Regions from separate parts of the Streptomyces blastmyceticus genome, predicted to be linked through region 1. Evidence: riboswitches for the same ligand, from Rfam matches in the RefSeq annotation. Region 1 holds a riboswitch; each other region holds the start of a gene.

Region 1 (4,719 bases):
GCTGCGCCGGCGGTCCGCGCCGGACACCGGGATCGTGCTGGAGCCGCACCGGCGCATCGACGTCGCGTTCCTCGCGGTGGCCGCCGTCCTCGCCTTCGTGATGCCGCTGACCCGGGAGATCGGCTGGTACGTCCCGGTGGTGCTCGTCCCCTGGTACGGCTATTACCTCTACCGGATCGGCAAGTGCAGCTCGGGCGAGATGGAGGAGCTCGTCGGGGTGCCCGCGCGGCTCGCCACGCTGCCCGCGCCCCGCCGGCGCGCCACCACCGCGACGCTGTTCGCCGCCGCGGCGGCCGTCGTCTTCGCCTGCGCGGAGCCCTTCGCCAACGGTCTGGTGGAGGCGGGGGCCTCGCTGGGGATCGACCGCTTCGTCCTGGTGCAGTGGCTCGCGCCGCTGGCGTCGGAGGCCCCGGAGCTCATCGTCGCCGTGGTCTTCGCCTGGCGGCTGCGGGCGAGCGACGGGCTCGGCGCGCTGCTGTCCAGCAAGGTCAACCAGTGGACGCTGCTGGTCGGTTGCCTTCCCCTGGCCCATGCGCTGGGCGGCGGCGGAGCGGCGCTGCCGCTGGTGACCCGGCAGGTCGACGAGGTCGCGCTGACCGCCGCCCAGACCGTCCTGGCCGTGGTGGTCCTGCTCGACCTGCGCTTCGCCCGCCTCCAGGCCGCCGGGCTGTTCGTCCTCTTCGCGGTGCAGTTCGCCCTGCCGGGGGAGTCCGCCCGGCTCGTCCTGACCTATGTGTATCTGGGCCTCGCCGTCCTGCTGCTGGCGACCCGCGTCCGCCATCTCCCCGCCACGGCGCGCGCCCTGGGCGGCCGGATCGAGGGCGATCCGCACCACTGAGGCGGCGGCGCACGGCCCGGCGGCTCGTGGCGGCCGCCGGTCACGGTTCGGTGATGAGGTCGGTGAGGGCCTTGATGCCGTCGGCGGCCAGCACCCGGCGCTGCCGGTCCGCCGGGGTGCCCCGCCGCAGCAGACGGTGCACCAGCGAGCTCACCTGACGGATGTCACCGGCCTCCTCCAGCGCCTGCCCGATGTGCCCGAGCAGGGAGCGGACGACGTCGTCGGCGCCGCGGCGCCTGCCTTCGGGGTCGACGAGCACACCCTCCAGACCGTGCCGGGCGGCGTGCCAGTTCGCGGCACTGAGCAGCTCCGGCGGGCAGTGCGCGATCCGGCGGCCGCTCTTCTCGTCGCGGATGGCGGTCGCCACCATGCCGCGCACTATCCCGGCGAACATCACGGCGTCGTCGGCGCGCAGCTGGACGTCCAGGCAGCGCACCTCGATCGTGGGATAGCGGTCGGACAGCCTGGCCTGCCAGTACAGCTGTCCCCGGTCGCTGATCGCCCCGGCGACGAACAGCGCCTGGATACGCTCCTCGTAGTCGGCGAGATCGGTGAAGTGCGGGGGCGGGCCGCAGACGGGCCAGCGGCTGTAGACCACGGTGCGCCAGCTGGCGAAGCCGGTGTCCTGGCCGTGCCACATCGGTGAGTTGGCCGCCATGGCCACCAGCACCGGCAGCCAGGGGCGGACGCGGTTGAGGACGGCGACGCCCATCTCCCGGTCCGGGATGGCGATATGCACGTGCATCCCGTTGACCAGCTGTTCGTCGACCAGTTGGGGCGCCCGGCCGCGCATCGCCAGATAGCGCGGGTTCCGGGTGACGGGTATGGGCACCAGGCCCGCGCGGGGTGACGTGCCGCTCGCGGCGATCCGGCAGCCGTTCCGCTTGGCGGCGGAGCTCACGGCGTGGCGCAGGCGCAGCAGATGCCCGCTGGCCTCCGCCAGGTCCGCACAGACCGGAGTGGCCACTTCCACCTGGGCCTGCAACAACTCCGCCTGAATCTCCCGCTCGTGCACGACCGGTTCCAGGTCCACCGCTGCGCAGACCTGCTCTGCCTTGGGAACGGGCAGTGCGGTGGCCGGGTCGAGCAGAAGATACTCCTCCTCGATCCCTAGGGTGAGCATGCCGTAGGGCTACCCTCACGCTGTCACGGCGAACCACGCGTTCCCCGTGGTCGTGTATTTCTGACGCAAAGACGTCCCGCCCTCGTGCGCGTACTCGCAGCCGGCGCGGCCGTATGACTGGATTTCAGTCTTCGGATTTCCCGCAACGCCCAAGATTGAATTGGGAGTTGCCCGGGTTGCGTGCGACGGGAAAGTACCCCGGTTCCATGAATGCCGGGAAGTGAAGAAGTTCACAGAAAGCCGTCCTGGCTCCGGTTTCCGGCTCTTCGTGATGCAGGATCGTGACTCGAACACAAGATCCCGTCACCGAGACGGGCACCCCGGGCGGACGCCGAGTCCTGCCGCCGTTCCGGGTGCGGAGCAGACCGAATGGATCGGCAGGAGCGGGAGACCCAGGTACGGCGGACCACGATGGCGGTGGTCCTTGGGGTGAAGCCACGGATGTGGCCGGGCAACTTCGACAGCCCGAACCCGACAGGTCATCTTTCGCAGGCGGATGACGAAGGGTTTGACATGTCTGCGTTCCCCGGCATATCCACGCTCGTGTCCAGGGCCGGCGCCGCGACCGTCCTCACCGCCGCCACCGTCACCGCCTCGATGCTGCTGCCCGGTGTGGCGGCCGACGCCCAGGCGGCGACGCCTGGTCAGGCCGCGCTGAAGGTCGCCGCGTCCAAGAAGGGCTCGCCCTACCAGTACGGCGCCGCGGGCCCCAACCGGTTCGACTGCTCGGGCCTCACGCTCTACTCGTTCAAGAAGGTCGGCAAGAACCTGCCGCGCACCGCCCAGGACCAGTACAACAGGACCCGGCACCTGTCCGCGGGCTCCCGCCAGACCGGCGACCTCGTCTTCTTCCACTCCGGCAGCAACGTCTACCACGTGGGCATCTACGCCGGGGACAACAAGATCTGGCACTCGCCCAAGCCCGGCGCGTCCGTCCGGCTGGAGAAGATCTGGAGCAACAGCGTCTGGTACGGCCGCGTCAACTGACCCGGGCCCGGCCACGGCGAACGGCCCCTGGCGCCGAAAGGCGCGCACAGGGGCCGTGTGCCGGTTGCCGGGCGGTGCAGCTGTCCGGTGGAGGATCAGGGCAGCTGCGCCCCGAGGGCCTGGAGGGCCGCAGGGACCGGCTGGAAGAAGGTCTCGCCGCCGGACGAGCAGTCACCGCTGCCGCCCGAGGTGAGGCCCAGCGCCGTGTCGCCGTCGAACAGGGCGCCGCCGCTGTCGCCCGGTTCGGCGCACACGGAGGTGTCGATCAGGCCGTTGACCGTGCCCTCCGCGTAGTTGACGGTCGCGTTGAGGCCGGTGACCTGGCCGCTGTGCAGACCGCTGGTGCTGCCGCTGCGCTGTACCTGCTCGCCGACCGTCGCCTCACCGGCCCGGCTGATGTTCTGCTGGCTGCCGTTGTAGAGGTCCACCGTGCTGGAGTGGTCGGCCGAGCCCGTGTAGCGCACCAGCGCGTAGTCGTTGCCCGGGAAGGTCGAGCTCTCGGTCGTGCCCGCCTCGGCGCCGCCCTGCGAGTCGGACCAGGTGCTCGAGGCGTTGCCGCAGTGTCCGGCCGTCAGGAAGTACGGCTGCCCGTCCTTGGTGACGTTGAAGCCGAGCGAACAGCGCACCCCGCTGCCCCAGATGGCGTCGCCGCCCGCGATGAGCGGACGGAACTGCCCGGCGGTTCTGTGGAGCGTGACCTTGTCGCCCAGGCTCGCCACGACCTTGTCGAGCTGGGCCAGCCGGGCGCCGCGGACGGTGCTGTCGGCGGTGACGACGACCTTGTTGGTCCTGGGGTCGGTCGACCAGGCGGTGCCCGGGATGGACGCCTGCGCCTTCAGGGTCGCCCTGGCCGACGCGACGTCGGCCGCCGAGTGCGTGGCCGGGGCGGGCGTCGCGTGGGCGGCGGGCAGGGTGAGTGCGGCGGTCGCCAGGACCGCGGCGGCCGTACCGGCCATGGCGGAGCGGCGTGCGGATATGCGAGGACGTTTCACGAGACCTCCTGTGGGGGGTGCCCGGTGGGACCGATGTCCGGGCACGGAGGGTGCATGTGACGTGACGACAGGGGCGTGACGGCCGATGCGCGCCCGGTGGTGGCCGGGAGGCGCTAGTCGCGTCCATGTCAATTCCCGGAGTATCCCGACCGCCCGCGTGAACGTTCAAGAGCGACATTCGGTCGTACGGGCCGTGCTCCGGCAGGCCTCATGAGTCGCGGGAGCATCGCGAGCCGCCCCCGTAAACGCCTGTGACAGGCGCGGATGAGCGCTGGGCGGTGAGCGGACAAGACGGGGTGCGCCTGTCCGGTAATCGCTCTCTTTGAAGGCGGGCGGACGGTTTCTTTGCGCACCCTTAACGGACCGTCAGATGCGACGGGCCCCCGACCGCTCTCGCGATCGGGGGCCCGTCGGTGCCGGCCGCTCACCGGGCCCGGCCGTGCGGCCTACTGCGCGCCCGTCGTGTGGGTCGGGCGGATCGGACCGCTGTGCTCCGTGCCCGGGATCGGGGCGCCCTCCGTGTGCTCGATGGGCGCGCCGAGCCCGGCGAGGATGGCCTGCTCGCTGGGCGTGTTCTGCTCGGCGGGCTGCGCGGCCTCGGTGGGCTTCGGGGCCTCGGTGCTCATGCGGAACTCCTGTCATGCGGGTGGAACACGGTCTTTTCCCGAAGTATGCGGCACCGCGATCAACAGACGATCAATAGATGAACGCCGGGCAGGGCCGCGGGCGGCTCCTGCCGCGCGGAGCCCTGAGATACTGTCCCCCTTGTCGCCGGGCGG
Region 2 (4,719 bases), 120 kb from region 1:
GGACGACGCGCACGGTCTGGGGGTCCTCGGCGACGGCGGCCGCGGCGCCGTGCACGCGGCGGGGCTGGCGGGCGCGGGCGACGTCGTCACCACCGTCACCCTGTCCAAGTCGCTGGGCAGCCAGGGCGGCGCGGTCCTCGGCCCCGCCCGGGTGATCAGGCACCTCGTCAGCAACGCCAGGACCTTCATCTTCGACACTGGCCTCGCCCCGGCCGCCGTGGGCGCGGCCCTGGCGGGCCTCGGGGTGCTGCGCCGCGAGCCGCAGCGCGCGGCCCGCGCCCGCCACGTCGCCCGCGAGCTGCACCGGAGAGTGACGGCCGCGGGTCTCGAAGCCGTACGCCCCGACGCGGCGGTGGTGTCCGTGCGGGCGCCGTCCCCCGAGGCGGCGGTGCGCTGGGCGGCCGACTGCAGGACCGCGGGTCTCGCGGTCGGCTGCTTCCGGCCGCCGTCCGTGCCCGACGGGGTCTCGCGGCTGCGGCTGACCGCCCGCGCGGACCTGTCGGACCGTCAGGTCGAGGAGGCGGCCGGCACGGTCGTACGGACCGCACCGGCCGTCTGACGTCAGGTCGCGCCGTCGGGGCGGTCGAGGGGACGGAGGGAACCGTCGCACAGTCCTCCGACGAAGGAGGACCAGGCGGCGGGGGAGAGCAACAAGGCGGACAGGGCGGTGTTCTTCGAGTCGCGCACGGCCAGGAGCCCCGGGCCCAGGCCGGCCGTCTCCACGCAGTTGTTCATTCCGGTGCTGTAGCTGCTGCGTCGCCACACTGCGCCGCACAGAGCCGATTGAGAAGGTACGTACCGAGGCATTGCGGACATGGTGCCTCCTTACGCGCCGCCGTTGATCCCGGCGATGAAATCCAGCGAGTTCTCGTGCGAGAGGGCGTGCGCCCGCAACGTGGTGAATGCCGCGGCGTACGCCCGGAGGTCTTCTTTCCGCTCCAGGTAGAGGCTACTCGTCAAATGGTCGAGAACAACCACGTCCAGATCAGCAATGCGCGGAAATGAGAAAATAACAAAAGGCCCTGTGATGCCAATGTGGCCGCTCCTGGAGAACGGCAGTACATGCAGCCGCACATGGCGCAGCGAACCCGTTTCCACCAGGTGCCGCAACTGCCCGGCCATGACCTCCCGTCCGCCTACCTCATGGCGGAGCACCGCCTCGTCCAGCACGGCGCACAGCTCCAGCGGACGGTCGCCGCGGAGCACCGACTGCCGCGCCATGCGCACCCGCACCAGCTTCTCCACCTGCTCCGGCGGCGGGTCGTTGAGCGCCGCCCGGGTGACGGCCCTGGCGTAGGCGGGAGTCTGGAGGAGTCCCGGCACGACCGTGGTCTCCAGCGTGCGTAACCGCGACGCCTCCGATTCCAGGCTGATGAAGTCCAGATAGGCCGGGGGCAGCAGATTGCGGTAGGCGTACCACCAGCCCCGGCGGGCGCCCTCCGCATCGGCGGTGCCCGCGCCGCACAGCGCCCCCAGCAGCGCCCGCAGTTCGGGGTCCGACACCCCGTACGCGTCCAGCAGGAGCGCAACGTCCGAGGACTTCACGCCACTGCTGCCCGTCTCGATCCGGCTGATCTTCGACTGGTGCCAGCCCACCGCGTGCGCGGCCTCCAGGCTGGTCAGTTTGGCGAGTTCGCGCTGGCGGCGCAGCTCCCCGCCGAGTTTGCGGCGGCGCACCGCGGGTCCGTTTCGCATAGCCCTGCCTCCGCCTGTGGTGAACATGGTGTTTCTCGTCAATAGACCAGTGTGCCGTCCATATCCGGTCTGTCGTCGTAGAGTTCACCGCTTCGAGCGACAGATATATGCACATCTTGAGGGATCGCCCGCATCACCACCGTTTTCGGTGGCAGTCTGTCGCTCAGAGCCGTCCGGGAACGCTCTCGACTTCACGACGCATTGCGTCGGAGTCCGTACCCGGCGGGAAAGGGACAGCGTCATGGCAGACCACCAAGAAGCCACCGTCACTCTGCCGAGCGCCCCCGCCTCGGTCTCCACCGCACGCCGCTATGTGGCCGGTGTGCTCGCGGACTGGGGGCTGCCGGGCGACACGGACACCGCCGAGACCGTACGGCTGATCGTCTCCGAGCTCGCCACCAACGCCGTGCAGCACACCCGCGGCCAGTCGCCCACCTTCACCGTCGACGTCCGGCTCGAACTCGACCGGCAGTTGCGGATCGGGGTCACGGACAGCCACCCGCGCTTCCCCCGCCGACTGCCCGCCGCCGTCCAGCAGGACAACGGACGGGGCATGGTCATCATCCGCTGCCTCACCGCGGAGCGCGGGGGAAGACTCTTCTTCACCCCGAACCCCGACGGCGGCAAGACCGTGTGGATCTCGCTGCCCTGGACCGTGCCCGCCCTCAGCGCCGAGCGCTGAGGCGCGGGCCGGGCCCCCGCACGCCGTGCGGGGGCCCGGTGCGGCGCGTGGGATCGGTCAGTCCACCCGGCCGTAGAGGACGCTGTTGCTCCAGATCCGCTCCAGGCGGACCACCGCCCCGGTCCTGGGCGCGTGCCAGATCTTGCCGTCACCCGCGTATATGCCCACGTGGTAGACGCCCCGGCCGGACACGAAGAACACCAGGTCCCCTCGTTCGCGGTCGCCGCGGGAGATGTGGGTGGTCCGGTTGTACTGCTCGGCGGCGGTGCGGGGCAGGGTCTTCCCGGCCCGCTTGAAGGAGTAGAGGGTCAGGCCCGAGCAGTCGAAGCGGTAGGGGCCGGTCGCACCCCACTGGTAGGGGGAGCCCTGTTTCGAGGCCGCGATGTGCAGTGCGTTGGTGGCGACGGTCGATGCCTCTGCCCCCGTCGCGCCGCCCGGCACCAGCACCGTGGCACCGACGGCGGCGAGCGTGAGGGCCGAGGCTGCGCCGGCCCTGGACATCATTGACGGACGTTTGTGCGCGCCCATGTGCCAACCCTTCGTCAGCCGCCTGTGAAGGATGACCTGTCGGGTTCGGGCAGGCGAAGAATGCCCGGCCGTGTCAACGGCTTCACCCCAAGGGCCGACCGCACTACTCTTGGTCGTCCCACCGTGCTCGGGTCCTCCATCCCCACCGGTGCGTTCGGTCGACCCGGCATCCAGACAGCGGCGGGGTTCGGCGTCCGCCTGGACCGCCCCGCCGGGATGGCGGGGTCTTGTCGTCGACGGGATCTTGGCGCAGCCCAGGTACGGATTCCGAGCGGAACCAGAGGTATGTGAGGCTGCTCACTCCCGGGCAATTCCGCTGGACACGACGGGGATTGTCCGGTTCGGGAAAACCCTGTTGAGCCCCTGGCCTGGGGCCCGTCGGCACCGCTCCGGCGCGGCGTGCGTGCCCGGTTGAAATCGATCACCGCGCGCCGTCTACGACACCGTCCGGCGTCTGGGGGAGCGGTGTTTATTCGCCCGCCGACCCGTGATCCATGGGTGTGGGCGGGAGTGTGAGCGGGACCGCGCCCCGACGCGCCCGCCGCGCCCCCGCCGGGACCGGCATCGCGCGCGCCAGGGTGCCCCCGAGTAACTCCCGGCCGCCGCCCTCGAACACGGCTGCGAGGGACTTCGGCGGCCCGGCGCCGGCGACGGGCGCGGTCTGCGGTGCCCGTAGCCTGCCGTACGTGTCGTGCGGGAGGAGCGGAGTGATCCGGCCCAGGAGATCCCGTAGGTGCAGACGGCAGCTGCACGAACCCTTGGCCCTGACCGCCGGGTCCGCCCGGCCGTCGGGACCCGCGCCCTCACCCCTGGCCATGGATGCGCAAAGAGTCAGTTAACGCGTTGGAAAAGGTTCCGCTCTAATCTGCAATCCCTGGCTGTCCGATGAAGAAGCCCAGGTCAACAGTGTGTAGAACTCTTGTGTGCCCCCATTGGGTTCCGCTAGGGGGCCTGGTTCGTCAGTGAGGTGGACGCATGCAACTCTCCCCGCATGAGCAGGAACGCCTGCTTCTCCATGTGGCCGCCGACGTAGCCGAGAAGCGCCGGGCCCGTGGGCTGCTGCTCAACCACCCCGAGGCGGTGGCCCTGATAACCGTTCATGTCCTCGAAGGCGCCCGCGACGGCCGGACCGTCGCCGAGCTGATGTCCTCCGGGCGCAAGGTGATCGGCCGCTCCGAGGTGATGACGGGCATCCCCGAGATGATCCGCGAGGTCCAGGTGGAGGCCACCTTCCCGGACGGCACCAAGCTCGTCACCGTCCACGAACCCATCGGCTGAGGGGAAGTGCCCAACGTGATACCCGGAGAGATCCTCCTCGCCGACGCGCCCGTCGCCCTCAACCAGGGGCTCCATCGCACCCGCGTCACCGTGCTCAACGCCGCCGACCGGCCCGTACAGGTCGGCTCGCACTACCACTTCGCCGAGGCCAACCCCGGCCTCGACTTCGACCGCGCCGCCGCCCGCGGCAAGCGGCTCGACATCGCCGCGGGCACCGCCGTGCGCTTCGAGCCCGGCATCCCCGTCGAGGTCGCCCTGGTGCCGATCGGCGGCAAGCGCATCGTCGAGGGGCTGCGCGGCGAGTGCGGAGGGCCGCTGGATGACTGAACTCAGCAGGGCCGCGTACGCCGACCTGTTCGGCCCCACCGCGGGTGACCGCATCCGCCTCGCCGACACCGACCTCCTCGTCGAGATCGAGGAGGACCGCAGCGGCGGCCCCGGCCACGCAGGGGACGAAGCGGTCTTCGGCGGCGGCAAGGTCATCCGCGAGTCCATGGGCCAGTCCCGCGCCACCCGCGCCGACGGCGCCCCCGACA
Region 3 (4,719 bases), on a different contig from region 1:
GAGGCGGTCACCCGGATCGCCGCCCGTGAGGGCCGCGTGATCATGTTCGTCGACACCAAGCGCGGCGCCGACCGCCTGGTGAAGAAGCTGCTCTCCGAGGGCGTGCGCGCAGGCGCGCTGCACGGCGGCAAGAGCCAGCCGCAGCGCAACCGCACGCTGGAGCTGTTCCGTACGGACCAGGTCACCGCGCTGATCGCCACGAACGTCGCCGCCCGCGGCATCCACATCGACGGCCTCGACCTCGTCGTGAACATCGACCCGCCGATGGACCACAAGGACTACCTGCACCGCGGCGGCCGCACGGCGCGCGCGGGCGAGTCCGGCACGGTCGTCACCCTCGTCCTGCCCGAGCAGCGGCGCGAGATGACCCGCATGATGGTCACGGCGAAGATCACCCCCAACGTCATCAAGACGCACCCCCGCGACCCCGAGCTGGAGCGGATCACCGGTGCGCGCGAGCCCAGCGGCGTCGCGGTGGTCATAGCGCCCCCGGCCGCCGCTCAGCAGCCGCAGCAGGGCACGAAGAAGCCGTCGCGCTCGCGCGGCTCGGGCGCCGGCGGCCGTGGCCGTACGCGTACGGAGCCCAGCGCCGGCAACGGTGGCGGCGGCTACCGCGGCTTCGGCAGCGGCACCGGCCAGGGCCAGGGCGGCAGCTCCCGCCGCTCCACCGGCACCCGCCCGGGCAACGCGGTTCGCCGGGGCGGCGGTGGCGGCGGCACGCGCCGCGCGCCGAAGGTCTGACCCGAAAGTCCCTGACGGGCTGGATTTGCTGGCTACGGCCGGCGAATCCAGCCCGTGGGGGCACCTCCCAGCGGTAGCTGGGGGAGTTTGAGGACCGGGTCCGGGCGGAGCCCGGTTTCGGGAAGGGGCGGGTAGGGGAAAAACCCCCGCCCCCCACTTGGCCCACCCCCGTTCGACGCCACGCGCCCACGCGGCAACGCTGGACACAACGCGAACGGCCGGTCAGGAGAACGCCGTGGGTCAGCGAGACGGGCCGGAACCCGAGGCGAAACCCCTGGCGTGGCGAGCCGCCCGCACCCTCCCCTACGCCCTCGTCATCGGCGGCGTCCTCTTCGACATCGGCACACCCCCCGCCTACACCTGCGCCCCCTTCGTCAACGCCGCCCCCCTCGTCGCGGCGCCCCTCCACTCCCTGCGCGGGACCGCCGCCATCGCCCTGGCCGCCGTCGCCGCCTCGATGAGCCTCACGCTCTACGAGCGGGCCGACGACGCCGGGCAGGCCATGAGCGAGATCGTCACCGTCGTCGTGGTCTCCCTCCTCGCCCTCGGCATCAACCGCATCGCCCGCCGCAGCGATCAGCGGCTCGCCTCCGCCCGGGACATCGCGGAGACTGCCCAGCGGGCCGTCCTCCCGAGCCCGGCCGCCCGCATCGGCGGCCTGCGGGTCGCGGCGCGCTATGTGGCGGCGGAGGCGGACGCCCGGATCGGCGGCGACCTCTACGCGGTCCAGGACACCCCGTACGGCGTGCGCGTCATCGTCGGTGACGTGCGCGGCAAGGGCCTGGAGGCGGTGGAGGCGGTCGCGGTGGTCATCGGCGCGTTCCGGGAGGCGGCCGAGCAGGAGCGCACGCTGGACGCGCTCGCCGCACGGCTGGAGCGCGCGTTGCGCAGGGAGGGCGCGCGGCGCGCGAACCTGGATCAGTTCGAGGGCTTCACCACCGCCGTACTCGCGGAGATGCCGGTGGCCGCGCCCGTACTGCGCCTGGTGAACCGCGGCCACCCCGCGCCCCTCCTGCTCCACCCCGACGGCCGCACGAGCGAGGCGGAGCCCGCCGTTCCCGCGCTGCCGCTGGGGATGGGCGACCTGGGGGAGTGGCCGGACAGCGTCGAGGAGGTGGAGTTCCCTCCGGGTTCGACCCTGCTCCTTTTCACTGACGGGGTGACAGAGGCGAGGGACGCGCGCGGGGTGTTCTACGACCCGAGGGCGCGCCTGACGGGCCGGCAGTTCAAGAGTCCCGACGTGCTGTTGGACACGCTGGTCGCCGACGTCACCCGGCACTCGGGCGGCCGGACCACGGACGACATGGCCCTGCTCGCGATCCGGCGCGGCGACGGCCGGCCCCACCGCGGCGGGGCGTCCGGCACGGTCACGGCGGCAGGGACGGCTGTCCGTACGGCCGTTGACCGGCGCTTAGAGAGTCGCGCGGCACCGAAATGCTGCCCGCGCACGCAGTAGTGGATCTTGATCGTTCCGCATTCCGTCGGAATAAAGACCGCATTAAGAGGTCGGGCGTCTTGCCAAGTCCTGACCAAGGAGCCGGTCGATTCAGCCTTTCGGCTTGGAAACTGCACGGTCTGTCTATTAACGTTCGATAACGACGTGCGGTCCTCATCACCGCCGCAAGAGGCGGCGCCGTGCGCCTTCGCCGAATCCCGCGGGCACAGCAAGACCTGATACACCAGCAGCATCTGGGAACCGGGGAACCACCCATCCTGGGGTGAATCGGGCCGCACCCGGCTCGTAGGAGACCTTCCTGCTCCGAACCCGTCAGCTAACCCGGTAGGCGAGAAGGAAGGAAAGGAGTGCGCCCCCGTGGCGTCCAACGAGCCTGCCCTCGACCCCACTCTGCATGGGTCGTACGAGCCCCACGCACCCGAACTTCCGATCGTGCCCGCGTATATGACCGCGCATATGCCGATGACCGCGGCCGAGGCCGACGCGGGGCCGGCGGCCATGCGGATGAATAAGTCTTCGATTGCCCCCGCCCCGGGCTTTGCGGCCGAGCCGCACCCGGTGCCGCACTGGGCAGTGCCCGAGCCCGTCGCCGAGGAGCCCTCGCCCCACTCCGCCGCCCCGGCCCGTGGCAGCGGCGGCCGCCACCGCGTCGCCAAGCAGCGCGGCGGCACGATGGCCCGCAGCGGCGCCGTCCTCGGTGTCGGCGTCATCGCGGCGGTCGGCGCGGGCGGCATGGCGAGCGCCCAGGACCGCCCGGCCGCGCCGATATCGGTGCCCGACCTGGCGGGAGTGGGTTCCCTCCTCGGTGGCGGCCAAGGGCAGGAGGAGAACGCCGTGGCCGCCGCCCCCGGTGCCGATCAGCCGCTGACCCAGGCGGGCCTGAGCACCGAGGAAGCCGCCCAGGGCACCGCGAACGCGGGCGAGGCCCTGCGCGCCCGCATACTGCAGCAGGCCGAGCACCAGCAGAACGCCGCCGACGACGAGGCGCGCGAGTCCGCGCAGCGCGAGGCGGCACAGGCGGCGGCGAAGAAGGCGGCGGAGGCGGCCGAGGCGGAAAAGGCGGCGAAGGCCGCCGAAGCCGAGAAGGCCAGGGCGGCGAAGGCCGAGGCCCGCCCCGCGGCCGAGGAGGACGCCTCCGCGAACCCCGCCGACACCGGCCCCCGCACGCCCGCCGCGCACAGCCCGGGCGCGTACACCCTGCCCGTCGGCTCCTACACCCTGACCGCCGGCTTCGGCCAAGCGGGCAACATGTGGTCCGCGAACCACACCGGCGAGGACTTCGCGGCCCCGACCGGCACGCCCGTCAAGGCGATCGGCAACGGCACGATCACCCATGCCGGGTGGGCGGGCGCGTACGGCTACCGCATCGTGCTGAAGCTGGACGACGGCACGGAGGTGTGGTTCTGCCACCTGTCGTCGATGGTGGTCACCTCGGGCAAGGTGTCCGCGGGCGACGTGATCGGCCGCGTCGGCGCGACCGGCAACGTCACGGGCCCCCACCTCCACCTGGAGATCCGCCCGGACGGCGGAGCCCCGATCGACCCCCTCCCGTGGCTGAGAGAACGGGGCCTGCAGCCGTAACCTTCGGGGTACGTAAATCCAGCCCGTCCGGCGTTTGAGGACCGGGGTCCGGGGCGGAGCCCCGGGACGGCAACCAAACGAATCACCGTACACATACCTGCCACAAACATACGCATATCCGCCACAAACAAGGGCACTCGGAATGCCGTGACCTCCGCGATCACCACCTCCGTACCGGCCCGCCTGGACCGCCTCCCCTGGTCCCGCTGGCACTGGATGGTGGTGATCGGTCTCGGCACCGTCTGGATCCTGGACGGCCTGGAGGTCACCGTCGTCGGCAATATCGCCGGCCGCCTCTCCGAGCGGGGCAGCGGCCTGTCGGTCACCTCGGGCGAGGTCACAGGACTGGCCGCGGCCCTCTACGTGGTGGGGGCGTGTTCCGGAGCGCTCTTCTTCGGCCGCCTCACCGACCTTTTCGGCCGCAAGAAGCTGTTCATCGTCACCCTCGCCGTCTATCTGACGGCGACGGCACTGACCGCGCTGTCGTTCTCCTCCTGGTGGTTCTTCGCCTTCCGCTTTCTGACGGGATTCGGCATCGGAGGGGAGTACGCGGCGATCAATTCCGCCATCGACGAGCTGATCCCTGCGGCCTACCGGGGCCGGGTCGACCTCATCATCAACGGCAGTTTCTGGATCGGTGCGGTCGGCGGTTCCCTGTTGTCGATCCTGATGCTCGACACGAGCATCTTCCCGATCGACGTGGGGTGGCGGCTGACCTTCGCCCTGGGGGTGGTCCTGGGCCTGGTCATCCTGCTCGTACGGCGGCACGTGCCGGAGAGCCCGCGCTGGCTTTTCATCCACGGCAGGGGAGCCGAGGCCGAAGAGCTGGTGACCTCGATCGAGGAACGCGTCGCGGCGGAAAAGGGGCGCGAGCTGCCGCCCGCCGAGGGCGAGATGGCCATTCACCAGCGGTCCGCCATCACGTTCCGGGAAATCGCGCG

Evidence for each region. A riboswitch is a leader RNA that binds a small molecule or an ion and turns the genes downstream of it on or off. The one in region 1 is predicted to bind cyclic di-AMP.
Region 2: linked by a shared signal. The riboswitch ahead of ABD269_RS17965 (C40 family peptidase) and the one ahead of ABD269_RS17410 (C40 family peptidase) in region 1 are both predicted to bind cyclic di-AMP.
Region 3: linked by a shared signal. The riboswitch ahead of ABD269_RS14010 (peptidoglycan DD-metalloendopeptidase family protein) and the one ahead of ABD269_RS17410 (C40 family peptidase) in region 1 are both predicted to bind cyclic di-AMP.

The regions. Positions count from the first base shown of each region.
Region 1 is NZ_BAAABW010000018.1:50,874-55,592, reverse strand. It holds gene ABD269_RS17420 (hypothetical protein) at 1-838, shown strand, start outside; gene ABD269_RS17415 (carboxylate-amine ligase) at 879-1,961, opposite strand; cyclic di-AMP (ydaO/yuaA leader) riboswitch at 2,315-2,471, shown strand; gene ABD269_RS17410 (C40 family peptidase) at 2,475-2,948, shown strand; gene ABD269_RS17405 (S1 family peptidase) at 3,044-3,904, opposite strand; gene ABD269_RS17400 (hypothetical protein) at 4,387-4,566, opposite strand.
Region 2 is NZ_BAAABW010000018.1:171,426-176,144, reverse strand. It holds gene ABD269_RS17985 (8-amino-7-oxononanoate synthase) at 1-559, shown strand, start outside; gene ABD269_RS17980 (DUF397 domain-containing protein) at 562-816, opposite strand; gene ABD269_RS17975 (helix-turn-helix domain-containing protein) at 826-1,695, opposite strand; gene ABD269_RS17970 (ATP-binding protein) at 1,937-2,377, shown strand; gene ABD269_RS17965 (C40 family peptidase) at 2,435-2,905, opposite strand; cyclic di-AMP (ydaO/yuaA leader) riboswitch at 2,910-3,075, opposite strand; gene ABD269_RS17960 (urease subunit gamma) at 3,881-4,183, shown strand; gene ABD269_RS17955 (urease subunit beta) at 4,199-4,510, shown strand; gene ABD269_RS17950 (urease subunit alpha) at 4,503-4,719, shown strand, end outside.
Region 3 is NZ_BAAABW010000016.1:38,408-43,126, reverse strand. It holds gene ABD269_RS14020 (DEAD/DEAH box helicase) at 1-741, shown strand, start outside; gene ABD269_RS14015 (PP2C family protein-serine/threonine phosphatase) at 977-2,197, shown strand; cyclic di-AMP (ydaO/yuaA leader) riboswitch at 2,409-2,543, shown strand; gene ABD269_RS14010 (peptidoglycan DD-metalloendopeptidase family protein) at 2,555-3,778, shown strand; gene ABD269_RS14005 (MFS transporter) at 3,926-4,719, shown strand, end outside.